Regions from separate parts of the Streptomyces sp. NPDC002536 genome, predicted to be linked through region 2. Evidence: riboswitches for the same ligand, from Rfam matches in the RefSeq annotation. Region 2 holds a riboswitch; the other holds the start of a gene.
The links. Region 2 has a riboswitch for thiamine pyrophosphate ahead of ACWD4B_RS16170 (thiamine ABC transporter substrate-binding protein). Riboswitches for the same ligand answer to the same signal wherever they lie in the genome.
Positions count from the first base shown of each region.

Region 1 (6,268 bases), on a different contig from region 2:
CATCACGGCCGAGCAGCCCAGCTCCATCGCGAGCGCGGCGTCCGACGCCGTGCCCGCGCCCGCGTCCAGGATCACGGGGACGGCCGCCCGCTCGGTGATCAGCTGGAAGTTGTGCGGGTTGCGGATGCCCAGGCCGGAGCCGATGGGCGAGCCCAGCGGCATGATCGCGGCACAGCCGACGTCCTCCAGCTTGCGGGCCAGCACCGGGTCGTCGTTGGTGTACGGCAGCACGGTGAAGCCGTCGTCCACCAGGATCTCGGCGGCGTCCAGGAGCTCGATGGGGTCGGGCAGCAGGGTGCGTTCGTCGGCGATCACCTCCAGCTTGACCCAGTCCGTGCCCAGCGCCTCCCGGGCCAGCCGGGCGGTCAGGACGGCCTCGCCCGCGGTGAAGCAGCCCGCCGTGTTCGGCAGCACCCGGATGTCGTGCCGTTCCAGGAGGGACAGCACCGAGCCCTGCACGGTCGCGTCCAGCCGCCGCATGGCGACCGTGGTCAGCTCGGTGCCGGAGGCGAGCAGGGCGCGTTCGAGCACGTCCAGGCTGGGCGCACCTCCCGTGCCCATGATCAGGCGGGAGGTGAAGGGGATGTCGGCGATGGTGAGCAGATCGTCTGCCATCGGTGCTGATCAGCCTCCCTGCACTGCGGTGAGGACCTCGACCCGGTCGCCGTCGGCGAGCGGGGTGGCCGGCCACTGGCCGCGCGGGACGACGGCCTCGTTGACGGCGGCGGCGACCCCGCCGGGGGCGGTGGTCAGGGTGGCCACCAGCCCGTCCAGCGCGGTGCCCGCGGGCAGTTCGCGGTGCTCGCCGTTGACGCTGACCCGGACGGTGGCGGCGCGGGTGTTCCCGCCGGTGGTGGTCATGCGGACTGCTCCTGGAGTGCGGGGGCGAAGCGCCGGGGGGAGAAGGGGACGGCCTCGTCGGGCAGCCGTCCGGCGGTCAGCACCTCGGCCATCACGTCGCCGGTGAGCGGCGTGAGCAGCACGCCGTTGCGGTGGTGGCCGGTGGCCGCGAGCAGGCCCGGCAGCACGGTGGGGCCGAGCAGCGGGGCGTTGTCGGGGGAGCCGGGGCGCAGGCCGGCGCGGGTCTCCACGAGCGGCAGCTCCGTGATGCCCGGTACGAGTTCGTGGGCGTCGCGCAGCAGTTCGTAGACGCCGCCCGCGGTGACGGTGGTGTCCCAGCCGAGCTCCTCCGACGTCGCGCCGAGGACCAGTTCGCCGTTCTCGCGCGGCACCAGGTACACGTGCCCGCCGCGCACGACGGCCCGCACCGTGCGGGAGAGGAAGGGCGCACAGGCGTCCGGCACCCGCAGCCGCAGGATCTGGCCCTTGACGGGCCGCACCGGCGGCAGGGCCTCCTCCGGGAGGCCCGCGAGCCGCCCGCTGCCGCTGCCCGCGGCCAGCACGGTCTGCCCGGCGGAGATCCGGGTGCCGTCGGCGAGTTCGGCCCCGGCCGCCCGGTCCCCGGCGAGCAGCGCGCGGACGGCCTCGGCGCGGTGGAAGACCACCCCGGCGCGCTCACAGGCCGTCAGCAGCGCCCCGGCCAGCCGCCGCGGATCGGTCTGGTGGTCGCCGTCCACCCGCAGCCCGCCCTGCACCCCCGGCGCCAGCATGGGCTCCAGACGGCGGCACTCGCGCCCCGTCAGCCACTGCGAGTCCAGTCCGGACCGCTGCTGCAGGGCGTGCAGTTCGCGCAGGTGCGCCCGGTCGTCGGCGTCGAGCGCGACCGCGAGCGTGCCGCAGGCGCGGTAGCCGGTGTCCCGGCCGCTGGCCTCCTCCAGCTCCGCCGTGAAGGCCGGATAGCGGCGTGCGGAGGCCAGGTTGAGGGCGAGCAGCGCCTGCTCGCCGTAGTGCAGCTCGGTCACCGCGGCCAGCATCCCGGCCGCGACGAGGGTCGCGCCCGCGCCGCCGGGCGCGGGGTCGGCGACGGCCGTGCGCAGCCCGCGCTGGGCGGCCCGCCAGGCGGTGACCAGACCGATGAGACCGCCGCCTATGACGAGGACGTCGTACGTGGCCGTCGCCCTCGGGGGCGCGGTGGAGGACACATGCATGGGCATCCAGCCCCTCCCTTCGCCGGCATGACCCGGATCAGGTTCGTACGGTCGGAGGCCGTCCAGCCTCCCTCTCAGCCCGGTCCGTCCGGGCTCCCGCGAGTGCTTTGCAATGAGTCACCCTAGTACGCGCCGCCGACCGGTCGGAAGGGTGGCAGGGGGCTCGCGGGCGGCACCTGCCGTGACGCTGTGTCAGAGGTCTCGTCACCGGATGCTCCGGCTGACGCCGTCCGCCGCCCTACAGTGATCGGGTGAGCGAGCAGACGAAGACCGCAAGCGGCGGGCGCACCGTCGTCATCGTCGGTGCCGGCATGGCCGGGGTGCAGACCGCCGTCGCCCTGCGCGAGCAGGGCTGGGACGGGACGATCCGGCTGCTGGGCGCCGAGCCCCACGAGCCCTACGACCGGCCGCCGCTGTCCAAGGCCGTCCTGCTCGGCAAGGCCGAAGGGTCGGCCTTCGCGGTGGACTTCGGCTCCCTGGCCATCGACCTGCGCCTCGGCGTCGAGGCCACCGGGCTGCGGGCGGACGAGCACCTGCTGGAGACCACCGAGGGGCCGCTGCCCTACGACGTCCTGGTGATCGCCACCGGCGCCGACCCCGTCTCCCTCCCCGGCAGCGCCGGCCTGCCCGACGTGCACGTGCTGCGCACCCTGGACGACGCGGAGCGGCTGCGCCCGGTGCTGGCCGGGCAGCACGACGTCGTCGCCGTCGGGGCCGGCTGGATCGGCGCGGAGTTCGCCACGGCGGCGCGCGAGGCGGGCTGCCGGGTCACCGTGGTGGAGGCCGCGGACCGGCCGCTGGCGGGCGCGATGCCCGCCGAGGTCGCCGCCCACATGACCGACTGGTACGCCCAGGCCGGCGCCCGGCTGCTCACCGGCACCGGCGTGGCCGCCGTCGAGCCGGGCGCCGTGGTGCTCGCCGACGGCACCCGGCTGCCGGCCGACGCGGTGGTCGTCGGCATCGGCGCCCGCCCGGCGACCGGCTGGCTGGCCGGCTCGGGCGTCGCGCTCGCGAAGGACGGCTCCGTCGCCACCGACGACCGGCTGCGCACCTCGCTGCCCGACGTCTACGCGGTCGGCGACTGCTCCTCCTTCCCCTCCGCCCGGTACGGGGAGCGGCTGTTGGTGCACCACTGGGACAACGCCCTCCAGGGGCCGCGGACCGTCGCGGAGAACATCGTCCACGGCCCGGACGAGGCGCCGGTCTACGACCCGGTGCCGTACTTCTGGTCGGAGCAGTTCGGCCGGTTCGTCCAGTACGCGGGGCACCACGCCGCCGCCGACGAGATGGTCTGGCGCGGCGACCCCGACGGGGCCGCCTGGACGGTGTGCTGGCTGCGCTCGGGCGTCCTGGTCGCCCTGCTCGCCGTGGGCCGCCCGCGCGACCTGGCGCAGGGGCGGCGGCTCATCGAGCAGGGCGCCGTCCTCGACCGCGAGAAGGCCGTCGACGCGTCGGTGCCGCTGAAGACGGCGGTGCTTGCAGCGGCCCCGTAGGGGCGCGGGGAACTGCGCGACCAGCCACGGACAGCCCGCAGCCGACGCACTGTCCCGGGGTCCGGGGCGAAGCCCCGGGGAGGCGACGCGGACCCGGGTCGGGTCAACCCGGCTTCCGGCTGTCGGTCCCGGATGGCAGGCTTGTCCCTGTGACCGAGATTGACGAAAAGATTGATGCTCTCGTCCCCGCGTGGCTCAACCTCCCCGACATCGCCGAACAGCTCGGCGTCGAGGTGACGCGCGTGCGGCAGCTGGTCAAGGAGGGCCAGCTGATCGCCGTGCGCCGTGGTGAGAACCGAGTGCTCATGGTGCCCGCCGCCTTCATCGGCGAGGACAAGGTGGTCAAGGGCCTCGCCGGGACCCTGACCCTGCTGCGGGACGACGGCTTCAGCGACGAGGAAATGCTGGAGTGGCTCTTCACCCCGGACGACACCCTGCCCGGCACCCCGGCGCAGGCTCTGCGCGAGAATCGCGGCACGGAGGTGAAGCGCCGCGCCCAGGCGCTCGCCGTCTGACCGACCTCACACACACCGTCCGGCGTACGGGCGCGGGCCGCATCGGCCCGCGCCCGTACGGCGCAAGACCCGGGGGAGACACCCGAATGCCCGTCACCGCGCGCGAGCGGCTCGCCGACGCCCGGCTGTACCTGTGCACCGACGCGCGCAGGCGCCAGGGCGACCTGCCCGAGTTCCTGGACGTCGTGCTGGCGGCCGGGGTGGACATCGTCCAGCTGCGCGACAAGGGCATGGAGGCCGGCGAAGAGCTGGAGCACCTCGCGGTGTTCGCCGACGCCGCCCGCCGGCACGGCCGGCTCCTCGCGGTGAACGACCGCGCGGACGTCGCGCACGCCTCCCGCTCCGACGTGCTGCACCTGGGCCAGGGCGATCTGCCGGTGCCCGCGGCGCGGGCGATCCTCGGCGAGGACGTGCTCGTCGGCCGTTCCACCCACGCGGAGGCGGAGGTCGACGCCGCCGTCGCCGAGCCCGGCGTGGACTACTTCTGCACCGGCCCCTGCTGGCCGACCCCCACCAAGCCCGGCCGGTACGCCCCGGGCCTCTCCCTGGTGCGCTACGCGGCCTCGCTGGCGCCCGCCCGTCCCTGGTTCGCGATCGGCGGGATCGACGCGGGCAACCTGGACGAGGTGCTGGACGCGGGAGCCCGGCGGGTCGTGGTGGTACGGGCGATCACCGAGGCCGACGACCCGGGAGCCGCGACGGCGGAGCTCGCGCGGCGGATCCGGGACCGCGACGTGTGACCCCGGTGTCCACGGTGTGGACACTCGGCGCTGCTTCGCGGGGCGAAGCGGGCATATCGCAAATAGGGGTTTGGTGACCGCGCCCCCGCTGGTTAACTTGCCGGTATGGCCCTTGGCACTGCTTCCACCAGGACGGACCACGCACGGACTGTCCGTGAACTGCTCGCCTCCGGTGAGCGGTCGTACTCGTTCGAGTTCGCGGCACCGAAGAGCGAGAAGGGTGAGCGGACGCTGTGGAACGCCATCCGGCGCATCGAAGCCGTCGCCCCCACCTTCGTCTCCGTGACCTACGGCGCCGGCGGCTCCTCCCGTGAGGGCACCGTCCGGGCCACCGAGCGGATCGCGACCGACACCACGCTCACCCCGGTCGCCCATCTGACGGCCGTCAACCACTCCGTCGCCGAACTGCGCAATGTCATCGGCCAGTACGCCGACGTCGGCATCCGCAACATGCTCGCGCTGCGCGGCGATCCGCCCGGCGACCCCATGGGCGAGTGGGTGCGCCACCCCGACGGCATCCGCTACGCGGCCGACCTGGTGCAGCTCATCAAGGAGTCCGGCGACTTCTGCGTGGGCGTCGCGGCGTTCCCCGAGATGCACCCCCGCTCCACGGACTGGGAAACCGATGTCCGGTACTTCGTGGACAAATGCCGTGCGGGCGCCGACTTCGCCATCACCCAGATGTTCTTCTATCCGGAGGACTATCTGCGCCTCCGCGACCGGGTCGCGGCCGCGGGCTGTGACACTCCGATCATCCCGGAGATCATGCCGGTCACAAATGTGCGGCAGATCGAACGATTTGCTCAGCTCAGCAACGCCGCGTTCCCCCCGGCCCTGGCGGAGCGGATCCTCGCGGTGCAGGACGATCCGGCCGCTGTACGCTCGATCGGTATCGAGTACGCGACGGAGTTGTGTGCCCGGTTGATGGCCGAGGAGATTCCCGGGCTGCATTTCATTACCCTGAATCACTCCACGGCCACGTTGGAAATCTACGAGAACCTGGGACTGCACCAGCGGTCCTGACGGCCGACCGGTGAACGGCGGCCGGTGAGAGGGGCGTTAATGGGCTGGACGGTCCTCTACATCGCGTTCGGCATCGTCGCGCTGTGGCTGCTCGGCGAAGTGCTGCTGCAGTACAAGGCGCGGCTGCGCTGGCGGCTGCTCGCCTTCGCCGGATTCCTCGGCGTGGTCGCGGGCGTGGTCATCCCGTCGGTGGCGGTCATCGTCGTCGGCGCCCTCGCCTTCGCCGTGGGACAGACGTACGTGACGCTCTCGTTCCGGCGCGGCTTCGACAAGGGATGGGCGGTCCGGCGGCGTTCGGCCCCCGCGAAGGGGAAGAAGGGCGGGCGCCGCAGGGGCAAGGGGGAACGTTCAGCCGCCCCCGAACCGGCTCCGGCCGCCCCCGCTCCCGCTGCTGCGTTCGCCGCAGAGGAGACCCAGGCGTTCCCCGCGGCTGCCATGGACGACGCCGG
Region 1 covers NZ_JBSFWU010000188.1:513-6,780, reverse strand. The annotation lists partial or broken gene ACWD4B_RS34665 (thiazole synthase) at 1-615, opposite strand, end outside; gene thiS (sulfur carrier protein ThiS) at 625-861, opposite strand; gene thiO (glycine oxidase ThiO) at 858-2,054, opposite strand; TPP riboswitch at 2,046-2,158, opposite strand; gene ACWD4B_RS34650 (NAD(P)/FAD-dependent oxidoreductase) at 2,300-3,541, shown strand; gene ACWD4B_RS34645 (Rv2175c family DNA-binding protein) at 3,691-4,056, shown strand; gene thiE (thiamine phosphate synthase) at 4,143-4,796, shown strand; gene metF (methylenetetrahydrofolate reductase [NAD(P)H]) at 4,902-5,819, shown strand; gene ACWD4B_RS34630 (hypothetical protein) at 5,859-6,268, shown strand, end outside.
Region 1: another riboswitch for thiamine pyrophosphate. It lies ahead of thiO (glycine oxidase ThiO); the one in region 2 lies ahead of ACWD4B_RS16170 (thiamine ABC transporter substrate-binding protein).

Region 2 (11,157 bases):
ACATCGCCGTCGGTGAGGCGCGCAAGCTCCGCATCCCGGTCGTCGCCATCCTCGACACCAACTGCGACCCGGACGAGGTCGACTACAAGATCCCGGGCAACGACGACGCCATCCGCTCCGTCACCCTGCTCACCCGCGTGATCGCCGACGCCGTCGCCGAGGGCCTCATCGCCCGCTCCGGTGTCGCCACCGAGGGCAAGGGCGAGAAGGCCGCCGCCGAGCCGCTGGCCGAGTGGGAGCGCGACCTGCTCGAGGGCGAGAAGAAGGCCGACGAGCCCGCCGCCGAGGCTGCTGCCGAGCCCGCCGCCGCCGAGGCCGAGAAGCCGGCCGCGGACGCCGAGCAGGCCTGACCCTCCGCACCGCACCGTGGGGGCCCTGTGCCCCCGCGGTGTCCCGGTGGATCCACGGCCGGATCCCGTCCGTTGGACGGGGCCCGGTCGTTGTGGTGACCTCAAGACGGACCAGCCCAAGCCCGGAGCCCAGGGCCCGGGACCAGGCGTAGTGCACGAGAAGGATTCTAAGGATGGCGAACTTCACCGCCGCTGACGTCAAGAAGCTCCGCGAGCTCACCGGCGCCGGCATGATGGACTGCAAGAAGGCGCTCGACGAGGCCGAGGGTGTCCTCGAGAAGGCCGTCGAGATCGTCCGCGTCAAGGGCCTGAAGGGCGTGGCCAAGCGCGAGAGCCGCACCACCGAGAACGGTGCGGTCGTCTCGAGCATCGCCGCCGACAACACCTCCGGTGTCATCGTCGAGCTCAAGTGCGAGACCGACTTCGTCGCCAAGGGCGAGAAGTTCGTGGCCGTCGCCGAGGCCCTGGCCGCCCACGTCGCCAAGACCGCTCCGGCCGACGTCGAGGCCCTGATGGCCTCCGAGATCGAGGCCGGCAAGACCGTCCAGGCGTTCGTGGACGAGGCCAACGCCACCCTCGGCGAGAAGATCGTCGTGGACCGCTTCGCCGTCTTCGGCGACGGCTACGTCTCCGCGTACATGCACCGCACCGCCGCGGACCTGCCGCCGCAGGTCGGCGTGCTGGTCGAGCTGGACAAGGAGAACGCCGAGGTCGCCAAGGACGTCGCGCAGCACATCGCCGCCTTCGCGCCGAAGTTCCTCTCCCGCGACGCCATCCCGGCCGATGTCGTGGACAACGAGCGCCGCGTCGCCGAGGCCACCGCTCGCGAGGAGGGCAAGCCCGAGGCCGCCCTGCCGAAGATCGTCGAGGGTCGCGTCACCGGCTTCTTCAAGGAGCAGGTCCTGCTGGACCAGCCCTTCGCCAAGGACAACAAGAAGACCGTCCAGAAGATCCTGGACGAGGCCGGTGTCACGCTGAAGCGCTTCGCGCGCATCCGCGTCGGCGCCTGAGCCGCCCGGCAGGACAGCGAACGACCTGCGACCCGCTAGGGTCGTATGCAGCCGACCGTCCACCAGTCGGCCGCTGATGTGACGAGGAGGCCATTGCCGCAGAGGGATTCGAAGAGAACCCGTCCGGCAATGGCCTTCTTCGTATGTGCACGAGGAGATTTCCAATGAATCAGGGTGCGGACGCCACGCAGGCCGCCGACAACAGCGCCATCAAGGGCACACGCCGGTTCCTGCTGAAACTGTCAGGTGAGGCCTTCTCCGGCGGCGGCGGGCTCGGCGTCGACCCCGATGTCGTGCACGCCATCGCCCGTGAGATCGCGGCCGTGGTCCGCGAGGGCTACGAGATCGCCGTCGTCATCGGCGGCGGCAACTTCTTCCGTGGCGCCGAGCTCCAGCAGCGCGGCATGGACCGGGCCCGCTCGGACTACATGGGCATGCTCGGCACCGTGATGAACTCCCTCGCCCTCCAGGACTTCCTGGTCAAGGAAGGCGTCGAGACGCGGGTGCAGACCGGCATCACCATGGGCCAGGTCGCCGAGCCGTTCATCCCGCTGCGCGCCGTGCGCCACCTGGAGAAGGGCCGCGTCGTGATCTTCGGCGCGGGCATGGGCATGCCCTACTTCTCCACGGACACCACCGCCGCCCAGCGCGCCCTGGAGATCCACGCCGAGGCGATCCTCATGGGCAAGAACGGCGTCGACGGAATCTACGACTCCGACCCCAAGAAGAACCCCGACGCGGTCAAGTTCGACGCGCTGGAGTACGGCGAGGTGCTCGCCCGCGGCCTCAAGGTCGCCGACGCCACGGCCATCAGCCTGTGCATGGACAACAAGCTGCCGATCCTCGTCTTCGAGCTGCTCGCCGAGGGCAACATCGCCCGTGCGGTCAAGGGTGAGAAGATCGGCACGCTCGTGAGCGACCAGGGCTCGCGGGACTGAGAGCCCGCACGGCCGCCCGTACCGCCCGCCGACGGCCTCGGCGGGTCCGGGGCGGCAACTCCGTGCCGCGGGAAGACCCTCGGCACGGGGATGGACAACTGCCTGCCGGTCGGACACCGTGCAGGAGAAGACGCGCGCAGGGGCGAGGCTCTGCTTACTGATAACACCAGGAGCAAGTGGTGATCGAAGAGATCCTCCTCGAGGCCGAGGAGAAGATGGAGAAGGCCGTTGTGGTCGCCAAGGAGGACTTCGCGGCGATCCGCACCGGGCGTGCGCACCCCGCGATGTTCAACAAGATCGTGGCCGACTACTACGGTGCACTGACGCCGATCAACCAGCTGGCGTCGTTCTCGGTGCCCGAGCCGCGCATGGCCGTCGTCACGCCGTTCGACAAGACCGCGCTGCGCAACATCGAGCAGGCGATCCGCGACTCGGACCTGGGCGTCAACCCGAGCAACGACGGCAACATCATCCGTGTGACGTTCCCCGAGCTCACCGAGGAGCGCCGCCGCGACTACATCAAGGTGGCCCGGGGCAAGGGCGAGGACGCGAAGGTCTCGATCCGCTCCGTGCGCCGCAAGGCCAAGGACGCCCTGGACAAGCTCGTCAAGGACAAGGAGTCCGGCGAGGACGACGTGCGCCGCGCCGAGAAGGAGCTCGACGACACCACCGCGAAGTACGTCGCGCAGGTGGACGAGCTGCTCAAGCACAAGGAATCCGAGCTCCTCGAGGTCTGATGAACGACGCATCCTGGGGAGCTCCGCCGCACATGGGACACCGGTGGTCCCCCGACGGGGGTCCCTCCGGCCCGGCGGGTCCTCTGCACGAGGCGGGCGCGGCGGCGCAGACTCGCCCCATGCCCATCGTGCCCGACGCAGGCGGAGACCAGGACGACCGTGAGCAGGGTGCCGCTCATGTCGGCGGCCCCCTGTTCCGCGATGAACAGGAGCCCGACATCCGGCCTCAGGAGCCCGCCGCCCCCCAGGCGGCGCAGGCGGGGAAGAAGAGCGCGGGCCGGGACCTGCGGGCCGCGATAGGGGTCGGGATCGGCCTCGGCGCGGTCATCCTCGCCTCCCTGTTCGTCTACAAGCCCGTCTTCCTCGGCGTGATCGTGCTCGCCGTGGTGGTCGGACTGTGGGAGCTGACCTCCCGGCTCGCGGAGCGGAAGGGCATCAAGGCCCCCCTGGTGCCGCTGGCGATCGGCGGCGCGGCGATGACGGTCGCGGGCTACGTCAACGGGGCCGAGGGCGCGTGGGTGGCCATGGCCTTCACGGCGCTCGCGGTGCTCGTCTGGCGGATGACGGAGCCGCCGGACGACTACCTCAAGGACGTCACCGCCGGCCTCTTCGCGGCCTTCTACGTGCCGTTCCTGGCGACCTTCGTGGCGCTGATGCTGGCCGCGGGGGACGGCGCCTGGCGGGTGCTGACCTTCCTGATCCTGACGGTGGTCAGCGACACCGGTGCCTACGCGGTGGGCTGGCGGTTCGGCAAGCACAAGCTGGCACCGCGCATCAGCCCCGGCAAGACCCGCGAGGGCCTGGCCGGTGCGGTGGCGTTCGCGATGGTGGCGGGCGCGCTGTGCATGCAGTTCCTGATCGACGACGGCGTCTGGTGGCAGGGCCTGCTGCTGGGCCTCGCGGTCGCGGTCAGCGCCACCCTGGGCGACCTGGGTGAGTCCATGATCAAGCGGGACCTGGGCATCAAGGACATGGGCGCCCTGCTGCCGGGGCACGGCGGGATCATGGACCGGCTGGACTCCCTGCTGCCGACCGCGCCGGTGGTCTGGCTGCTGATGGTGGTCTTCGTCGGCTCCTGAGCTGCACTTTTACCAAACGGGGCCTGCTGTCCACCGGACGGCGGGCCCCGTTCCGTACGTCTGCGACACTGGAAGAACCATGCCTAAGCCCGGAGAACTCACTTTCGTCGCCCCCCGCGGAGCCAAGAAGCCCCCGCGGCACCTTGCCGACCTCAGCCCCGCCGAACGCCGCGAGGCCGTCGCCGCGATCGGCGAGAAGCCGTTCCGTGCGAAGCAGCTGTCACAGCACTACTTCGCCCGGTACGCGCACGACCCGGAGGCATGGACCGACATCCCCGCCGCCGCGCGCGAGAAGCTCGCGAGCGAGCTGCTGCCGCAGCTGATGAGCGTGGTGCGGCACATCTCGTGCGACAACGACACCACCCGCAAGACCCTCTGGCGGCTCCACGACGGCAAGCTCGTCGAGTCGGTGCTGATGCGCTACCCCGACCGCGTCACCATGTGCATCAGCTCCCAGGCGGGCTGCGGCATGAACTGCCCGTTCTGCGCCACCGGCCAGGCCGGTCTCGAGCGCAACCTGTCGACCGCCGAGATCGTGCACCAGATCGTGGACGGCATGCGCGCGCTGCGCGACGGCGAGGTGCCCGGAGGCCCGGCGCGGCTGTCCAACATCGTCTTCATGGGCATGGGCGAGCCGCTCGCCAACTACAACCGCGTGGTCGGCGCCATCCGCCGGCTCACCGACCCCGAGCCGGACGGCCTCGGGCTCTCCCAGCGTGGCATCACGGTCTCCACGGTCGGCCTGGTCCCCGCGATGCACCGGTTCGCGGACGAGGGCTTCAAGTGCCGCCTCGCGGTCTCGCTGCACGCGCCCGACGACGAGCTGCGCGACACCCTCGTGCCGGTCAACACCCGCTGGAAGGTCCGCGAGGTCCTGGACGCCGCCTGGGAGTACGCGGAGCGGTCCGGCCGCCGGATCTCCATCGAGTACGCCCTGATCCGGGACATCAACGACCAGGCCTGGCGCGGCGACCTCCTGGGCCGGCTGCTCAAGGGCAAGCGGGTGCACGTCAACCTGATCCCCCTCAACCCCACCCCGGGGTCGAAGTGGACGGCCTCCCGCCCCGAGGACGAGCGGGCCTTCGTCGCGGCGATCGCCGCGCACGGCGTGCCCGTGACCGTCCGGGACACCCGCGGCCAGGAGATCGACGGGGCCTGCGGCCAGCTCGCCGCCACCGAGCGCTGAGCCCGGCTGATACTGTCCGTCTGCATCATTCGTACAAATGAACATCCGACAGGGGAGCGCACACAGCGCTGAGAGTGCGGCACGGCCCGCAGACCCTCGGACCTGATCCGGTTAGTACCGGCGTAGGGAGTCAGCTCGACCATGAACACCACTCTCCGGCGTGCCCTCGGGGCCGCCCTCGTCGGCGTGCTCGGCCTGCCCGCACTCGCCGCGTGCGGCGGCTCCGGCAGCTCGAAGAGCTCCGAGTCGTCGGGCGGCAAGGGCGACAAGACCGTCACGCTCGTCTCGCACGACTCCTTCGCGGCCTCGGACTCCGTGCTCAAGGAGTTCACGCAGCAGACCGGCTACACCGTCAAGGTGATCAAGAGCGGTGACGCCGGCCAGGCCGTCAACCAGGCCATCCTCTCCAAGAGCCACCCGCAGGGCGATGTCTTCTTCGGCGTGGACAACACGCTGCTCTCGCGCGCGCTCGACAACGGGCTGTTCACCTCGTACCAGGCCAAGGGCCTGGACCGGGTCCCCGCCGACCTCCAGCTCGACGCCGGGCAGCACCGCGTCACGCCCATCGACACCGGCGACATCTGCGTCAACTACGACCGCGCCTACTTCGCCGACCACAAGCTGGCCCCGCCGCAGACCCTCGACGACCTGGTCAAGCCGGAGTACAAGAACCTCCTCGTCACGGAGAACTCCGCAACCTCCTCCCCGGGCCTCGCCTTCCAGCTCACCACCATCGCCAAGTTCGGTGACGACGGCTGGCAGGACTACTGGAAGAAGCTGAAGGACAACAACGTCGAGGTCGTCGACGGCTGGGAGCAGGCCTACAACAGCCGCTTCTCCGGCTCCGCCGCCGGCAAGAAGGCCAAGGGCGACAAGCCGCTCGTCGTCTCCTACGCCTCCAGCCCGCCGGCCGAGGTGCTCGACATGAAGCCGCAGCCGGACCCCAAGGACGCCCCGAGCGGCGTCGCGACCGGCACGTGCTTCCGGCAGACCGAGTTCGCCGGACTGCTCAAGGGCGCCAAGAACACCGAAGGCGGCAAGGCCCTGATCGACTTCCTGCTGAGCAAGACGTTCCAGGAGGACATGCCGCTCCAGATGTTCGTCAAGCCGGCGAACCAGGACGCCAAGCTGCCCGAGGTGTTCACCAAGTACGGTGCACAGATCGACAGTTCGGCCACCGTCGACCCGCAGAAGATCGCCAAGAACCGTGACCAGTGGGTCAAGGCATGGTCCTCGCTCGTCCTGAAGTAGATCGTCCTGAAGCAACGGACCGTCCCGAAGTGACCGCACGGGACGCCGACAAGGCGTCCCGTGCGACCTTCCGGCAGACGGTTGTGCGGCTCGGTCTGATGGCCCTGCCGCTCGCTTTCTTCGGGGTCTTCTTCGCCTTCCCCGTCGCCTCGATCGTCTCCCGGGGACTGAAGAGCGACGGGCAGTGGCAGTTCGGCCGGATCGGCGAGGTGCTCACCGACTCGGAGACCGTCCACGTCCTGTGGTTCACCACGTGGCAGGCCGCCGCCTCCACGGCCCTCACCCTCGCGCTCGCGCTCCCCGGCGCGTACGTCTTCGCCCGCTTCGACTTCCCCGGCAAGCAGGTGCTGCGGGCCGTGGTCACCGTTCCGTTCGTGCTGCCGACCGTCGTCGTCGGCTCGGCCTTCCTGGCGCTGCTGGGCCACGGCGGACTGCTGGATGAGTGGTGGGGCATCCGCCTGGACACCACGGTCTGGGCGATCCTGATCGCACACGTCTTCTTCAACTACGCCGTGGTCGTACGGACCGTCGGCGGCCTGTGGGCCCAGCTCGACCCCCGCCAGGAGGAGGCCGCCCGCGTACTCGGCGCAGGCCGCCTGGCCGCCTGGCGGCGCGTGACGCTGCCCGCACTCGCACCCGCCGTCGCGGCGGCGGCGCTGATGGTCTTCCTGTTCACCTTCACCTCCTTCGGCGTCGTCCAGATCCTCGGCGGACCGCGCTACGCCACGCTCGAAGTGGAGATCTACCAGCAGACCGCACAGCTGCTGGACCTGCCCACGGCCGCGGTGCTCACCCTGCTGCAGTTCCTGGCCGTGGCCCTGCTGCTCGCGGTGCACGCCCGGACCGTGCGCCGGCGCGAGGCCACCCTGAGGCTGGTGAGCGCGGCACGGACCGCGCGCCGCCCGCAGGGGGCGGGCCAGTGGGCCCTGCTGGCCGCCGTCCTCGCCACGGTCGTCCTCCTGGTGCTCGTACCGCTCGCCGTCCTCGTCCTGCGCTCCTTCGACGGGCCCGACGGCTACGGGATCGCCTTCTACCGCGCCCTCGCCTCGGCGGGCGACAACGGTGGCACCTTCGTCGTCGCCCCGCTGGAGGCCATCGGCAACTCCATGGCCTACGGACTGGCCGCCACCGCCATCGCCGTCGTCGTGGGCGGGCTCGCCGCCGCGGCGCTCACCCGGCGGGAGGGCAGGCTCGTCCGCGGCTTCGACGCCCTGCTGATGCTGCCGCTGGGCACCTCGGCCGTCACCGTCGGATTCGGTTTCCTCATCAGCCTCGACGAACCCCCGCTGGACCTGCGGACCTCCTGGATCCTGGTGCCGCTGGCCCAGGCACTGGTGGGCGTGCCCTTCGTCGTGCGGACCATGCTGCCGGTCCTGCGCGCGGTCGACCACCGGCTGCGCGAGGCCGCCGCCGTGCTGGGCGCCTCACCGCTGCGGGCGTGGCGCGAGGTCGATCTGCCCCTCGTGGGGCGGGCGCTGGCGGTCGCGGCGGGCTTCGCCTTCGCCGTCTCACTGGGCGAGTTCGGGGCGACCGTCTTCATCGCCCGCCCCGACAGCCCGACCCTTCCGGTGGCCGTGGCCCGGCTGCTCGGCCGCCCCGGTGAGTTCAACTACGGGCAGGCGATGGCCCTCAGCACGATCCTGATGCTGGTGTGCGCCGCGGCGCTGCTGGTGCTGGAACGCCTTCGCACCGACCGCACGGGAGAGTTCTGATGTCCATGCTGCGACTCGACGGCGTGACCGTCCGCTTCGGCGAGCGTGCGGTGCTGGACGCCGTCGACCTCGACGTCGCCGAGCACGAGACCGTCTGCGTGCTCGGGCCGAGCGGCAGCGGCAAGTCCACGCTGCTGCGGGTCGTCGCCGGGCTGCAACGCCCCGACGCCGGACGGGTGTTCCTCGCGGGCGAGGACCAGGGCGGCGTGCCCGTGCACAGGCGCGGCGTGGGCCTGATGTTCCAGGACCACCAGCTCTTCCCGCAGCGGGACGTCGCGGGCAACGTCGGCTTCGGACTGCGCATGCGCAAGGCCGGGCGGGCGGAGACGGAGCGCAGGGTCGCCGGGCTGCTCGACCTCGTGGGGCTGCCGGGTGCGCAGCGGCGTGCGATCGCGGCACTGTCCGGCGGCGAGCAGCAGCGCGTCGCCCTGGCGCGGGCCCTCGCCCCGGAACCGCGGCTGCTGATGCTGGACGAGCCGCTCGGCCAGCTCGACCGGGGCCTGCGCGAGCGGCTGGTGGCGGAACTGCGCGAGCTGTTCGGCCGGTTGGGGACGACCGTGCTGGCCGTCACGCACGACCAGGGCGAGGCGTTTGCCCTGGCCGACCGGGTGGTGGTGATGCGCGACGGCCGCATCGCGCAGTCGGGGACCCCGCTGGAGGTGTGGCAGCGCCCGGCGTCGGAGTTCGTGGCGCGCTTCCTCGGTTTCGACAACATCGTCGAGGCGACGGTGAGCGGCGAGCGGGCCGAGACGGTGTGGGGCCGGGTGCCGGTCCCGGCGGGGACTCCGGGCGGTGTGTGCCGGGTGCTGGTGCGGCCGGCGGGGGTTCGGTTCTCGCCGGTGGCGGAGGGGCTGTCGTGCGAGGTGGTTTCGCGGACGTTCCGCGGGGACCATGTGGCGGTGCGGCTGCGGGCGGCTGCGGGGCCGGAGTTGGAGGCGGCGTGCCGGCTCGGCGAGGCGCCGGAGGCCGGGGTGCGGGTGGGGGTCTCGTTCGCCGCGGACGAGGTGGTTGTTCTCCCCTGACCCGCCCCTTCCCGTAACCGAGGCTTCGCCCCGGACCCCGGTCACGGTTCTGCCCGGTGGGCACAACCCGCGCGTGGGCTCAGCCCACAGGGGTCAACTCCGGCTCCGGCGCAGCCGAGTGGGCGTCCGGTTCGCCGAACCAGGCCACTGCCACCGCGCCTGCCACCGCCAGCAGGAAGCCCAGGACGGCCATCCATGCGAAGCCGTCGCGGGACGCGTCCCCGAGCCACATGACGCCGATGATGCCGGGCAGTACCGTCTCGCCCACGACCAGTGCCGCGGTGGCGCCGTTCACCGAGCCGATCTGCAGGGCGACCGTGTGCAGGTACATGCCGACGGTGCCCGAGATGAGGATCGCGTAGAGGGCCGGGTCGGCGATCAGGGTCGGCAGGTCGAAGGGGTCGATGCCGTTCAGGATGCGGACACCCACGCCGATCGCGCCGAAGCCGAGGCCGGACAGCAGACCGGCGAGGATCGCGGCGCGTGAGCCCATCAGGCGCACCGCGACGGTGCCGCCGCCCATCAGTACGACCGAGATGACCAGCAGCCACCAGTGCGTGGACATCGCGGCGTCGCCGCTGCCCTCGTGACCCGCTGCCGTGGCCAGCAGCACCAGGGCCGAGCAGACGACGCCGATGGATATCCACTCCGGCCTGGTGAGCCGGATGCCCAGGAGCTTGATGCTCAGCAGGGCGGTGACGATGAGGTTGGCGCTGATGACCGTCTGGGAGAGGAACAGCGGCAGCATCCGCGCGGCCAGCGCGCCGAGCCCGAAGCCCACGAAGTCCAGCACCGTGCCGACCATGAACTCCCACGTCACCGCGGCCTTCGCGGTCGAGGAGAGGCTCGGTCCGCCGTGCTGGGTGGTCCCGGTGCCGGAGGCCGCGGCGGCCTCCCTGCGGGCCGATTTCCGCGAGCCCACGGCTTGCAGGACCGAGCCTGTGCCGTAACAGACCGAGGCCGCGACAGCCGTCACAAGGCCGATGATCACCACTTGCTCCGTTCACCCGAAAACGTCAGTAAACCGTCGTGCCTGTAGCAGACGTGGTTTTCGGGGCCGGAGTTGCTTGGAGTCAAGAACTGGTCAAAAGTCGTGACCAGCAGGGCTTTCCGCCCGGCGTCACCTGGTGAGCGGGAGCGCTGCCAGCTCCGCGACGGCCCACGTGAGCGGCGTCAGTACGGCCAGCATCGCGCAGGTCCGCACGGCGGCCGCACCGCGCAGCAGGGTCAGCGGGATCCCCAGGCGCAGCAGGGCCGTTGTGGTCTCGCCGCGGGTCTGCCGGGCCTCCAGGGCCGCGGTGATCGCGGTGGCCGTGACGCAGGCCATCACCACGGCGGCCCCCAGGCCGGTGAGCGGACCGAACGGGCGGGGACCCGAGTGCTCCCAGGCCGCGCCGTACAGCTCGACCGCGGCCAGGGCGCCGGAGGCGACCGCGCACAGCACCCCGAGGGGCCTGCCGATCCGGGTCGCCGCGTCCTGCAGTATCCGCCCGGCCAGCAGCCGCACGGCCCCCGGCCGCCCGGTGGCCAGCAGGGCTCCGCACCAGTGGGTCAGGCCCGGCCCGGCCAGCACCAGGCCGGCGCAGGCCAGCAGCCAGCCGCCGAGCAGGCCGGGGGAGGCGGCGCCCTCCCGGCCCGGCAGCGCCAGCAGGGCGCCCGGCTCGGGCGCCGGGGCGTGGCCCACGTACGCCTCCAGGGCGAGGCCCGTCGCGATGACCGCGACGCCCCAGGGCAACCCCGCGTAGGACGGCCGGGGTTCGTGACGCGCGGCCTCCGCGGCGCCCGGCTCGACGGGCTCGGCAGCCCGGCCCGTACGCTCCTTGCGCGGGCGCAGCAGCACGGCGCACGCGCCCGCTGCGAGCGCGGGCAGCA
Region 2 covers NZ_JBSFWU010000037.1:29,519-40,675, reverse strand. The annotation lists gene rpsB (30S ribosomal protein S2) at 1-350, shown strand, start outside; gene tsf (translation elongation factor Ts) at 524-1,360, shown strand; gene pyrH (UMP kinase) at 1,525-2,298, shown strand; gene frr (ribosome recycling factor) at 2,478-3,035, shown strand; gene ACWD4B_RS16180 (phosphatidate cytidylyltransferase) at 3,035-4,114, shown strand; gene rlmN (23S rRNA (adenine(2503)-C(2))-methyltransferase RlmN) at 4,194-5,300, shown strand; TPP riboswitch at 5,341-5,446, shown strand; gene ACWD4B_RS16170 (thiamine ABC transporter substrate-binding protein) at 5,442-6,551, shown strand; gene ACWD4B_RS16165 (ABC transporter permease) at 6,650-8,263, shown strand; gene ACWD4B_RS16160 (ABC transporter ATP-binding protein) at 8,263-9,285, shown strand; gene ACWD4B_RS16155 (hypothetical protein) at 9,365-10,276, opposite strand; gene ACWD4B_RS16150 (hypothetical protein) at 10,406-11,157, opposite strand, start outside.